DNA from 3 places in the Massilia haematophila genome. Region 2 is predicted to be linked to each of the others. Evidence: predicted binding sites of a transcription regulator. Region 2 holds the regulator's gene; each other region holds the start of a gene.
What was found. The regulator sigma-54, encoded in region 2, starts transcription at its own class of promoters, with help from an activator protein. The targets are predictions, from matches to a motif close to TGGCANGNAANCTGCTTT.
Positions count from the first base shown of each region.

Region 1: ACFOPH_RS16410 (pilin) is a predicted target of sigma-54. The motif match lies at 1,727-1,744, and genes of this name have one in related genera.
Region 3: prpB (methylisocitrate lyase) is a predicted target of sigma-54. The motif match lies at 1,629-1,646, and genes of this name have one in related genera.

Region 1 is NZ_JBHRVV010000001.1:3,703,428-3,706,688, forward strand. It holds gene ACFOPH_RS16400 (S9 family peptidase) at 1-158, shown strand, start outside; gene ACFOPH_RS16405 (flagellar brake protein) at 314-1,009, shown strand; gene ACFOPH_RS16410 (pilin) at 1,151-1,663, opposite strand; gene ACFOPH_RS16415 (ISL3 family transposase) at 1,964-3,175, opposite strand.
Region 2 is NZ_JBHRVV010000001.1:4,770,555-4,773,815, reverse strand. It holds gene ACFOPH_RS21160 (enoyl-CoA hydratase/isomerase family protein) at 1-588, opposite strand, end outside; gene hpf (ribosome hibernation-promoting factor, HPF/YfiA family) at 729-1,082, opposite strand; gene ACFOPH_RS21150 (RNA polymerase factor sigma-54) at 1,148-2,629, opposite strand; gene lptB (LPS export ABC transporter ATP-binding protein) at 2,673-3,261, opposite strand, start outside.
Region 3 is NZ_JBHRVV010000001.1:278,160-281,420, reverse strand. It holds gene prpC (bifunctional 2-methylcitrate synthase/citrate synthase) at 1-681, opposite strand, end outside; gene prpB (methylisocitrate lyase) at 706-1,590, opposite strand; gene prpR (propionate catabolism operon regulatory protein PrpR) at 1,790-3,261, shown strand, end outside.

The sequences.
Region 1 (3,261 bases), 1.1 Mb from region 2:
CCCAGGCACTGTCGACCTTCACGGCGCTGCAGCGCAAAGGCATCGAGAGCAAACTGCTGGTCTTCCCGGACGAAAACCACTGGGTACTGAAGCCGGCCAATTCGGTGCTCTGGCACCACACGGTGATCGGCTGGCTCGACCAGTACCTGAAGCGCTAACTGAACCGCTAACGTCCTGTCTCGGCCTGCCGACAAAGCCCGCTGTGCAGCGGGCTTTTTTGTTGCCTGTGACAATCGATGGTTTTTTATCAGCATGACCGCTGGTATCATGCTCCTCTTTGCTGGCCGGTCGGTCAGCTCTCCGGAAGATCATCATGCATGGCGGCCAGGCGCAAGAACTGAAACCCGAGGACTACGATTTCGAGACCATGAACTTGCAGGTCGGCACGCGCCTGCAGTTCATCACGCATCGCCGCGTCAAGCCGGTCCAGCATTTCTCGAGCCTGATCGGCTACGTGAAGGACGAGTACATCATCCTCAAGATTCCGATGGAAAACGGGGCGCCAATCGCGCTGACCGAGGGCGAGCGCCTGACGATCCGCGTGTTCTCGGGCGTCAAGGTGTGCTCGTTCGCCTGCACCGTCGAGCGCGTGTTCGCGCGGCCGCTGTTCTACGTCCACGTCTCGTTCCCGAAATCGGTGCAAGGCACCAGCCTGCGCACTGCGATGCGGGTCAAGGTCGACCTGCCGGCCCAGCTCGTCGGCGGCGGCAGCCAGGCCTGCAACATCGTCAACCTGTCGGTAACGGGCGCCCTGATCGAATCGAAGCGCCGCCTGCCCCAGGACGACACGGCCCTGACCCTGCAGTTCGTCCTGAAGGCGCCGCCGGATGACCAGGAAGTGAAAGTCAACACGCGCGCTTCGATCCGCAACGTCAACGTGGTGCAGGCGGGGGATGGCGAGGTGTTCACCTATGGGGTACAGTTCATCGAACTCGATCCGGGACATTACACGCTGTTGCAGAACATGACGTATGAGGCGTTGCTGGCGGATCGGCAGAAGATTGTCTGAGGCGTGGGCTCTCTGCTTGTCGTATTATGCCAGCACGCAAATAGCAAAAAGACCGCCGAGGCGGTCTTTTTGTTTGGGTCCTGCTTTCGAGTTTTGCCTCGAGGCAGCCGAGATGGGCTAGCCTCGTTTTGAGCGATCCTCTTAAGTGTTGTCGGTGCTGGTGTCCGCGTCACCACCGCCAGCCGCTTCGCAGCCGGTCGGCAGGAATTTTTCGCCTGCGGCAAAACCGGTCGCAACGCAGCTGTATTCGCCTTTATCGGAGCGGAACAGGGCGATCGATGCACCAGCGTCTGCATCCGCAGCCAGACGGCCCGGTGCATCGATGGCGCAGCTGATCACCGACGCAGTCGCGCCTTCGGCAGCCGACGGGGCGACGACGGTGAATGCGCTGCAGTTACCGGTCTTGGTTGGCAGGCCGGTGGCTGCCGTGTAGGCCTCGTCCGTAGTGGTCTTGCCTTCGACAACGGCCATTTCGTAGCCAGTCTTGCCGCCGGTGATGTCGGCATAGGCAGCCGCTGCCTTCGACTTGGCGATGTAGTCCTGGTAGGCCGGGATGGCGACAGCGGCCAGGATGCCGATGATCGCGACGACGATCATCAGTTCGATCAGGGTAAAGCCGGCTTGTGCTTTCTTAACGATTTTCATCGATTTCATGGTGTATCTCTCCAAGGGTCAGTAGTCGGTTGGTATTGCGTTGTTTGGTGCCACGCTTCATCTATTGCAAACGCCGTGCCAGCCCATTCCCCTGGGAAATTGTTAGTTTCCTTGAAACAAAAGCGACGATTTACGGCAGAGTTGGCTCAAGGAGTGACAAATTTTGTCAGTTCATAAGCAATTTCTGTCGAGCAATGGACGTGTGCGCAAGAATTGTCGCTCGGGTTCGTGCCAGCCCGGCCGCCCGCATGATGCCGCAAGACGCTCCGTCCACGGCTGAGCTGCCACAATAAAAAAGGTTCATCGCACTTTGCCGGGGAACGCATCCTTGATTTTCAGGAAGAAGTAGGATGCGTCCCGAAAACCGTAGGCCATGCGCTTGATGACCTTGATGCGGTTGTTGACGCCTTCAAGGATCGATGAGCTCATCGGATAGATGGCTGATGCCAGGATGCCGCGGCGATATTTGGCCAGGCGTTTGGCAAACTGGATCAGCGGTGCGATCTGGCTTTGCAAGGCGAGCTTGAGCCAGGCTTTCCACCGCCGGGCACCGTCCCGGACTGATGGCGCATACCAGATTTCCTTCAGCTCGGTCTTGAGCAGGTAAACCGTTGCCAAGGGCTGGTTGGCAGCCAACAGCTCTTCGAGCTTGACGGCCTGCTCGGCCTTGAGGTTGTCACGATTGCGCAGTAACAGCCAGCGACTGCGCTTGATGACCTGGCGGGCTTTTGGTTCGGCACGCAAGGCATTGGCCTGGTCGACACGAACCCGGTCGACCACTTCGCGACCGAAGCGCGCCACCACATGAAACAGGTCGTAGACGACTTCTGCGTTTGGACATTGCTGGCGAACTTCGAGGTCCATGGCCGTGTTCATATCCATGGCAACGGCTTCGATCCGCTGGCAGCCTTCCTCTCCCAGCAACTCGAAGAACGGCCGAATCGCTTCCCGGCTATTGCCTTCTCCCACCCATAGCACCCGCATTCGTTCGGCATCCAGGGCGACAGTGGCGTACCGGTGCCCCTTGTGCAGGGCGAATTCGTCCATGACCAAGCGCCGTACGCCTTCTGCCGAGAAGCCACCATGCAGGTGCTGCAAGCGCCGATGATCGATGTCCTTGATGGTATGCCAGTGCAGGCCGGTCAACCGGGCCACATGGGCTATCGGAAGCAGCTGTGCCAGCGCCTCCACCCAGAGGCGCACGCGGTGCGTGATGCGCGCCCGGCGGTCGAGCCAAACAATGTGCTCGGCTACCCGTGCGTCGCAGTGATGGCAGTCCAGTCGCCGCACCGGCACATCGAGCCAGACACGCCTATCCAGAATGTCGCGGTCACGCACCTTACGCCTTCGGCGCTCATGAACCAGAGCGCAAGGCTGGCGGCATGCCCCGCACAAAGCTTCGCTTGAAGGGCTGGTATCGAGAACGATTAACAGCGACCCGTCCTCTTGTTCGTGGACGGCATCGACAATATGGCCTTCCCAAAACGGGACAGACGGCATAGCATTGAGCATGGCGGTGGTTTGACAGACTGATTTGTTTGGCGACTATCAATCTACCAACATCAGACCTCCGCCACCACCTCCTGCTCAGTTCGTCA
Region 2 (3,261 bases):
CAGCTGAGCGCCGGGGACGTGCACGTCCGCCAGGCCGACATACAAGGCATCCGCAGCGCCGATGGTCAGGCCGGTGAGACCGAGGTAGTTGCCCAGCTGGCCAGGCGCATGCGACAGGAAATGGCTGCCGCCGACGTCCGGGAACAGGCCGATGTTCACTTCCGGCATGGCCATCTTGGTGCGGTCGGTCACGATGCGCAGTCCGGTGTCCGGGCCGCCCTGGGCGATGCCCATGCCGCCGCCCATCACGACGCCGTCCATGACCGAGATATAAGGCTTCGGATAGAAGTGAATCAGGTGATTCAGGGCGTATTCTTCGGTGAAGAAATCCTCGAGCAGCGCGCTACCGCCCATCGGCGTGGCGTGGCCGGCTTCGTGGAAGAAGCGGATGTCGCCGCCCGCGCACAGGGCTTTTTCGCTGCTGCTGGTGATCACGACCGCGTCGACCCTGCTGTCGTCGCGCCAGGCCAGCAGCACCTCGGTCAGGCGCCGCACCATGTCGAGCGATAACGAGTTCAATGCTTTCGGACGGTCGAGGGTGATCGTGCCGGTGCCGTTGGCAACGCGGGTCAGGACGAAGTCGGTCATGGTCGGTCCGTGGTAGAAAAAACACGCATTCTACCGAAGGACGAGACAACTGGGGTATTGACGGCGCGGCAAGAAATGAACATGCCGGAAATGAAAAGGGCGCCATGGGCGCCCTCGTTCAGACGGTGCTTGCCGGCCTGTCAGGCGACGGCTGCCTCTCCGCCTTCAGGGCGGCGCTTGAGCGCCTCGTGACTATGATTCTGCAGGATGGTTTTGTATTTCATCACCTGCCGATCCAGCCTGTCCATCAACAGGTCGATCGCCGCGTACAGGTCTTGCGCAACGCTTTCCACGTGCACGGTCTTGCCGGACATGCGCACATTAATCTCGGCTTTCTGCCTTTTGTCTTTTTCGGTGAGATTGTCGATCGCGAGGATCACGTGGGAGTCGATCACTTGATCGAAATGGCGGGTAATGCGTTCGAGCTTGTTCTGTACGTATTCACGGATGGCGGGGGTTACGTCGAGGTGGTGACCGCTGATGGTGAGATTCATACACACTCCTTTGAAGATGTGGCGGCTGCCGCGCCGCGCCACAAGGAAGCGCGAGGGTGCCGCCGTTACAAGGATTTGCGGAGACTAACGGGAGGAATTTTCAGTGCTTCACGGTACTTGGCAACCGTGCGGCGTGCGATGACCATTCCTTGTTCACCGAGCATTTCCGCGATCTTGCTATCGGATAATGGGTTCTTGGGGTCTTCTGCTCCTGTCAGTTGCGCGATGAGAGCCCGGATCGCCGTCGAAGACGCTTCGCCCCCCGCTTCGGTGGCGACGTGGCTTCCGAAGAAATACTTCAACTCAAACATGCCGTGCGGGGTCAGCATGAATTTCTGAGTTGTGACACGAGAAATTGTGCTCTCGTGTAGTCCTAGTGTATCAGCTATCTCACGAAGCACAAGGGGCCGCATGGCAACCGCGCCATGGCTGAAAAAGTTCCGCTGACGCTCAACGATTGCCTGCGATACACGCAGGATCGTGTCGAAGCGCTGGCGCATGTTCTTGATCAGCCACTTCGCTTCCTGCAGCTGCGCGCTCATCTGGCTTTCGCCCTTGCCCTGCTTGAGCAGGGCCGCGTACATGTTGTTCACGCGCAGGCGCGGCATCACGTCCTGGTTCAGCATCACGCCCCAGCCGTTCTTCGTTTTCCGGACAATTACGTCCGGAACCACGTAGTCCGAGGTGCTCGAGGCGAAGGCCGCGCCGGGATGCGGATTGCACTGGCGGATCACAGCCTGGGCTTCGCGCAGGTCTTCGTCGTCGCAGTCGAGCGCCTTTTTCAGTTTGTTGAATTCGCGCTGCGCGAACCAGGTGAGATATCCCTCGACGATCTTGAGGGCCATGCGCCGCGTCACCAGCGGCACGCCAGGCATGGCGCGGATCTGCAGCGCCAGGCATTCGGCGGCGCTGCGCGCACCCACGCCCACCGGATCGAGGCTTTGCACCAGCGCCAGCGCGCAGCGCAGCTCGTCCATCTCGACCTCGAGCTCCTCGGGCAGGCGCGCGTGGATCTCATCCAACTGCTCTTCCAGGTAGCCGTTGTCGTCGATGGCGTCGATCACCAGTTCGGCCAGCGCGCGGTCGCGCATGCCCAGTCCCGTCACCCGCACCTGTTCCGACAGGTGCTCGCGCAGCGTGACGCCGGCCGCTTCCAGCTGCGGGCGGCCATCCTCGTCCTCGCCGTTGCCGGCGCCACGTCCGGGTTCGCCCCAGTCGCCATCGCCGCGGTCGGCATCGCGCTCGCCATCGGCGCCCGCGGCGTCGAAACCGTCCACCGCTTCGCCGTTCGCGGCCCCCTCTTCCGCGCCGGGCGCGGCCGGCGCCTCGCCGCTGCCGGGCGCACTGTTGATGGCGCCGTCGGCGAGCAGGCGCACCGAGTGGTCGAGCGGATCGTCGAGCCGTTCGAGCAAGGGATTGTCGGACAGGATCTGTTCGATTTCCTGGTGCAGTTCCAGCGTCGACAACTGCAGCAGGCGGATCGATTGCTGAAGCTGCGGGGTGAGCGCCAGGTGCTGCGAAGTCCGGAGTTGCAGGGATTGTTTCATCGCTTGTTGCTGCCAGGTTGTCGCTTCGTGATTGCTACGATTGCTACATGCGGAAGTGCTCGCCCAGGTAGACGCGGCGCACCGATTCGTCGGCGATGATGTCGTCAGGGCGGCCCGAGGCCAGCACGGCGCCCTGGTTGATGATGTAGGCGCGGTCGCAGATGCCGAGCGTCTCGCGTACGTTGTGGTCGGTGATCAGGACGCCGATGCCGCGCTCCTTCAGGAAGCGCACGATGCGCTGGATCTCGATCACCGCGATCGGGTCGACCCCGGCGAAGGGTTCGTCGAGCAGCACGAAGCGCGGATTGGTGGCCAGCGCGCGCGCGATCTCGACGCGGCGGCGCTCGCCGCCCGACAGCGACAGCGCCGGGTTCTCGCGCAGCTTCTCGATCTGGAGTTCGGCCAGCAGCGAATCGAGGCGCTCGTTGATCGCGTCCTTCGAGAGCGGCTTGCCGTCGTCGTTGCGCTGCAGCTCCAGCACGGCGCGGATGTTGTCCTCGACGGTGAGCTTGCGGAACACCGAAGCTTCCTGCGGCAGGTAGGACAGGCCCAGCACCGCGCGCCGGTGGATCGGCAGGCTGGAGATGTCGGTGCCGTTGATCTCGATCGACCCGGCGTCCGACGGCACCAGG
Region 3 (3,261 bases), 4.5 Mb from region 2:
CGGTCCGCGCAGCGCGCCGATCGCGCCGGTGATGGCCGAGTGCATGTCGGAGCCGGTGCCGGCGATCACGCGCGCGGTGAAGGTCGAGGCGTTGAATTCGTGTTCGGCGTAGAGGATGAGCGAGGTGTGCATCGCGCGGACCCACTCTTCCGGCGGCTTGGTGCCGTGCAGCAGGTGCAGGAAGTGGCCGCCGATCGAATCGTCGTCGGTCTCGGTCTCGATGCGCTTGCCGTTGTGGCTGTAGTGGTACCAGTACAGCAGCATCGAGCCGAAGGATGCCATCAGGCGGTCGGCGATGTCGCGCGCGCCGGCGATGTTGTGGTCGTCCTTCTCGGGCAGCGCGCAGCCCAGGGCCGAGACACCGGTGCGCATCACGTCCATCGGATGGCTGCCGGCCGGCAGCGCTTCCAGCGCCAGCTTGACCGCCTGCGGCAGGCCGCGCAGCATCTTGAGCTTGGCTTTATAGCCCTTCAGTTCGGCGCCGGTCGGCAGCTTGCCGTGCACCAGCAGGTAGGCGATCTCTTCGAATTCGCAGGAGTTGGCCACGTCCAGGATGTCGTAGCCGCGGTAGTGCAAATCGTTGCCCGATTTGCCGACCGAGCACAGCGCGGTATTACCGGCGGCAACGCCCGACAGGGCCACGGATTTCTTTGGCTTGAAGGTTGGATTTTGTTCGCTCATGTTGGTCTCCTGTTCAGTGTCCGATTATTTCTTTTGCGCTGCGAACAGCGCATCCAGTTTCTGCTCGAAATCGTGGTAATTGATGCGCTCGTAGAGTTCGGCGCGGGTCTGCATGGTGTCGACCACGGCCTGCTGGCTGCCGTCGCGGCGGATCGCCGTGTAGACGTTCTCGGCTGCCTTGTTCATGGCGCGGAAGGCCGACAGCGGGTACAGCACGAGGCCGACGTCGGCGGTCTTCAGTTCGTCGACCGTGAACAGCGGGGTCGAGCCGAACTCGGTGATGTTGGCCAGGATCGGCACGCCGACGGCTTTCGCGAACTGCGAGTACATCGCCAGGTCGGTCATCGCTTCCGGGAAGATCATGTCGGCGCCGGCTTCGACGCAGGCCACCGCGCGCTCGATGGCGGCATCGATGCCCTCCACGGCCAGCGCATCGGTACGCGCCATGATCACGAAGTTCTCGTCGGTGCGGGCGTCCACCGCCGCCTTGATGCGGTCGACCATTTCCTGCTTGGAGACGATTTCCTTGCCCGGACGGTGGCCGCAGCGCTTGGCGCCGACCTGGTCTTCGATGTGGATCGCGGCTGCGCCGAACTTGATCATCGACTTCACGGTGCGGGCGACGTTGAAGGCCGAGGAACCGAAGCCGGTGTCGACGTCGACCAGCAGCGGCAGATCGCACACGTCGGTGATGCGGCGCACGTCGGTCAGCACGTCGTCCAGGTTCGAGATGCCCAGGTCCGGCAGGCCCAGCGAGCCGGCGGCGACGCCGCCACCCGACAGGTAGATGGCCTTGAAGCCGGCGCGCTTGGCCAGCAGGGCGTGGTTGGCATTGATGGCGCCGACGACCTGCAGCGGCGATTCTTCCTGGACGGCGCGACGGAACAGCGCGCCTGGCGATTGGATCATGGTGTCTCCTGGGTGGTTCACAAATGAATGCATTTTCCTTTGCAAGGAGCGTGCCAGCGTTGCCGGCACAGCTTGGGCTCCCTGAAAGCCTGATAGTTCAGGCGTTTAGCGTCAAGCAGCCTGCTGCATCAAGCGCTGCGATGTTGCAGCAGCGTTTCATCGTGAAACATCTGAAACACCAATGCATTACAATTGCAACATGCGCCCCCTCTCCCCTCTTCCGCACGAAGCCGACAAGCCGGTGATCTGGACCGTCTCGGTATCGCGCCTGTCCGACCTGTTCCGCGACATCACCCTCGAGTACGACCACCTGGCCACGATCGAACCGATCCACCTGGGCTTCGACGAGGCCGCGCGCCACATCCGCGAACGGATGGCCAGCGAACGCTGCGACGTGGTGATTGCCGCCGGCTCGAACGGCGCCTACCTCAAGGGCCGGGTCTCGGCGCCAGTGGTGGTGGCCAAAGCCAGCGGCTTCGACGTGATGCAGGCGCTGGCGCGGGCGCGCAAGGCCTCCAGCCGTATCGGCGTGATCAGCTACCAGCAGCCCCTGCCCGAGCTGGCCGACTTCAGCGCGACCTTCGGCATCCGCATCGCCCAGCGCACCTATGTGACGCGCGAAGACGCGCGCGCGGCGATCAAGGAAATGAAGGCGGACGGCATCGAAGTCATCGTCGGCGCCGGCCTGATCGCCGACCTGGCCGAGGAAGCGGGCCTGGGCAGCGTGTTCCTGTACTCGGCCGCCTCGATCCGCCAGGCCTTCGACGATGCGCTGGAAGTGGCGCGCCTGACCCAGCTGGAAGCGAACCGCATCCGGCGCGGGCCGGCCAGCGAACCGCGCCGCGCCCGGCGCGGGCTGAACGACCTGCGCGGCGAGTCCGAGGCGATGGAGCGGCTGCGGCAGTCGGTGGTGCTGTATGCGCGCTCGCCGGCCACCGTCCTGATCCAGGGCGAGACCGGCAGCGGCAAGGAGCTCGTCGCCCAGGCGATCCACCGCGAAGGCCCGCGCAGCCTGGGCGCGAACCGGCCTTTCGTGGCGGTGAACTGCGGGGCGATCGCGGAATCGCTGCTGGAATCGGAACTCTTCGGCCACGAGGAAGGCGCCTTTACCGGCGCCCGGCGCGGCGGCCATGCCGGGCTGTTCGAGGCGGCCAACCGCGGCACCCTGTTCCTGGACGAGATCGGCGAGATGCCGCTGGCGCTGCAGACGCGCCTGTTGCGGGTGCTGGAAGAGCGCGAAGTGATGCGGGTCGGCGGCACGCGGCCGGTGCCGATCGACGTGCGCGTGGTCAGCGCCACCCACTGCGACCTGGAAGCGCGGGTGCGCGAAGGACGCTTCCGCGCCGACCTGTTCTACCGGCTGGCGGTGCTGCGCCTGGCGCTGCCGCCGCTGCGCGCGCGCCTGCCGGACATCGCGCCGCTGGCCGAATGGTCGCTCAAGCAGTCGCTCGCCGCGCTCGGCGCGCGGCCGCATCCGAACCTGCATGCCGAGCTGGCGGCCTGCGCCCCGCTGCTCGAGCGCTACGGCTGGCCGGGCAACGTGCGCGAGCTGCGCAACCTGATGGAGCGCCTGGCCCTGTTCCTGGCGGCCGAGCCCCTGCAGGCGCTGACCCCGGCCTTCCTGCTGTCGGTGGCGCCGGAGCTGGGGCAAGCTGTCTTGCAGCCGGTTTC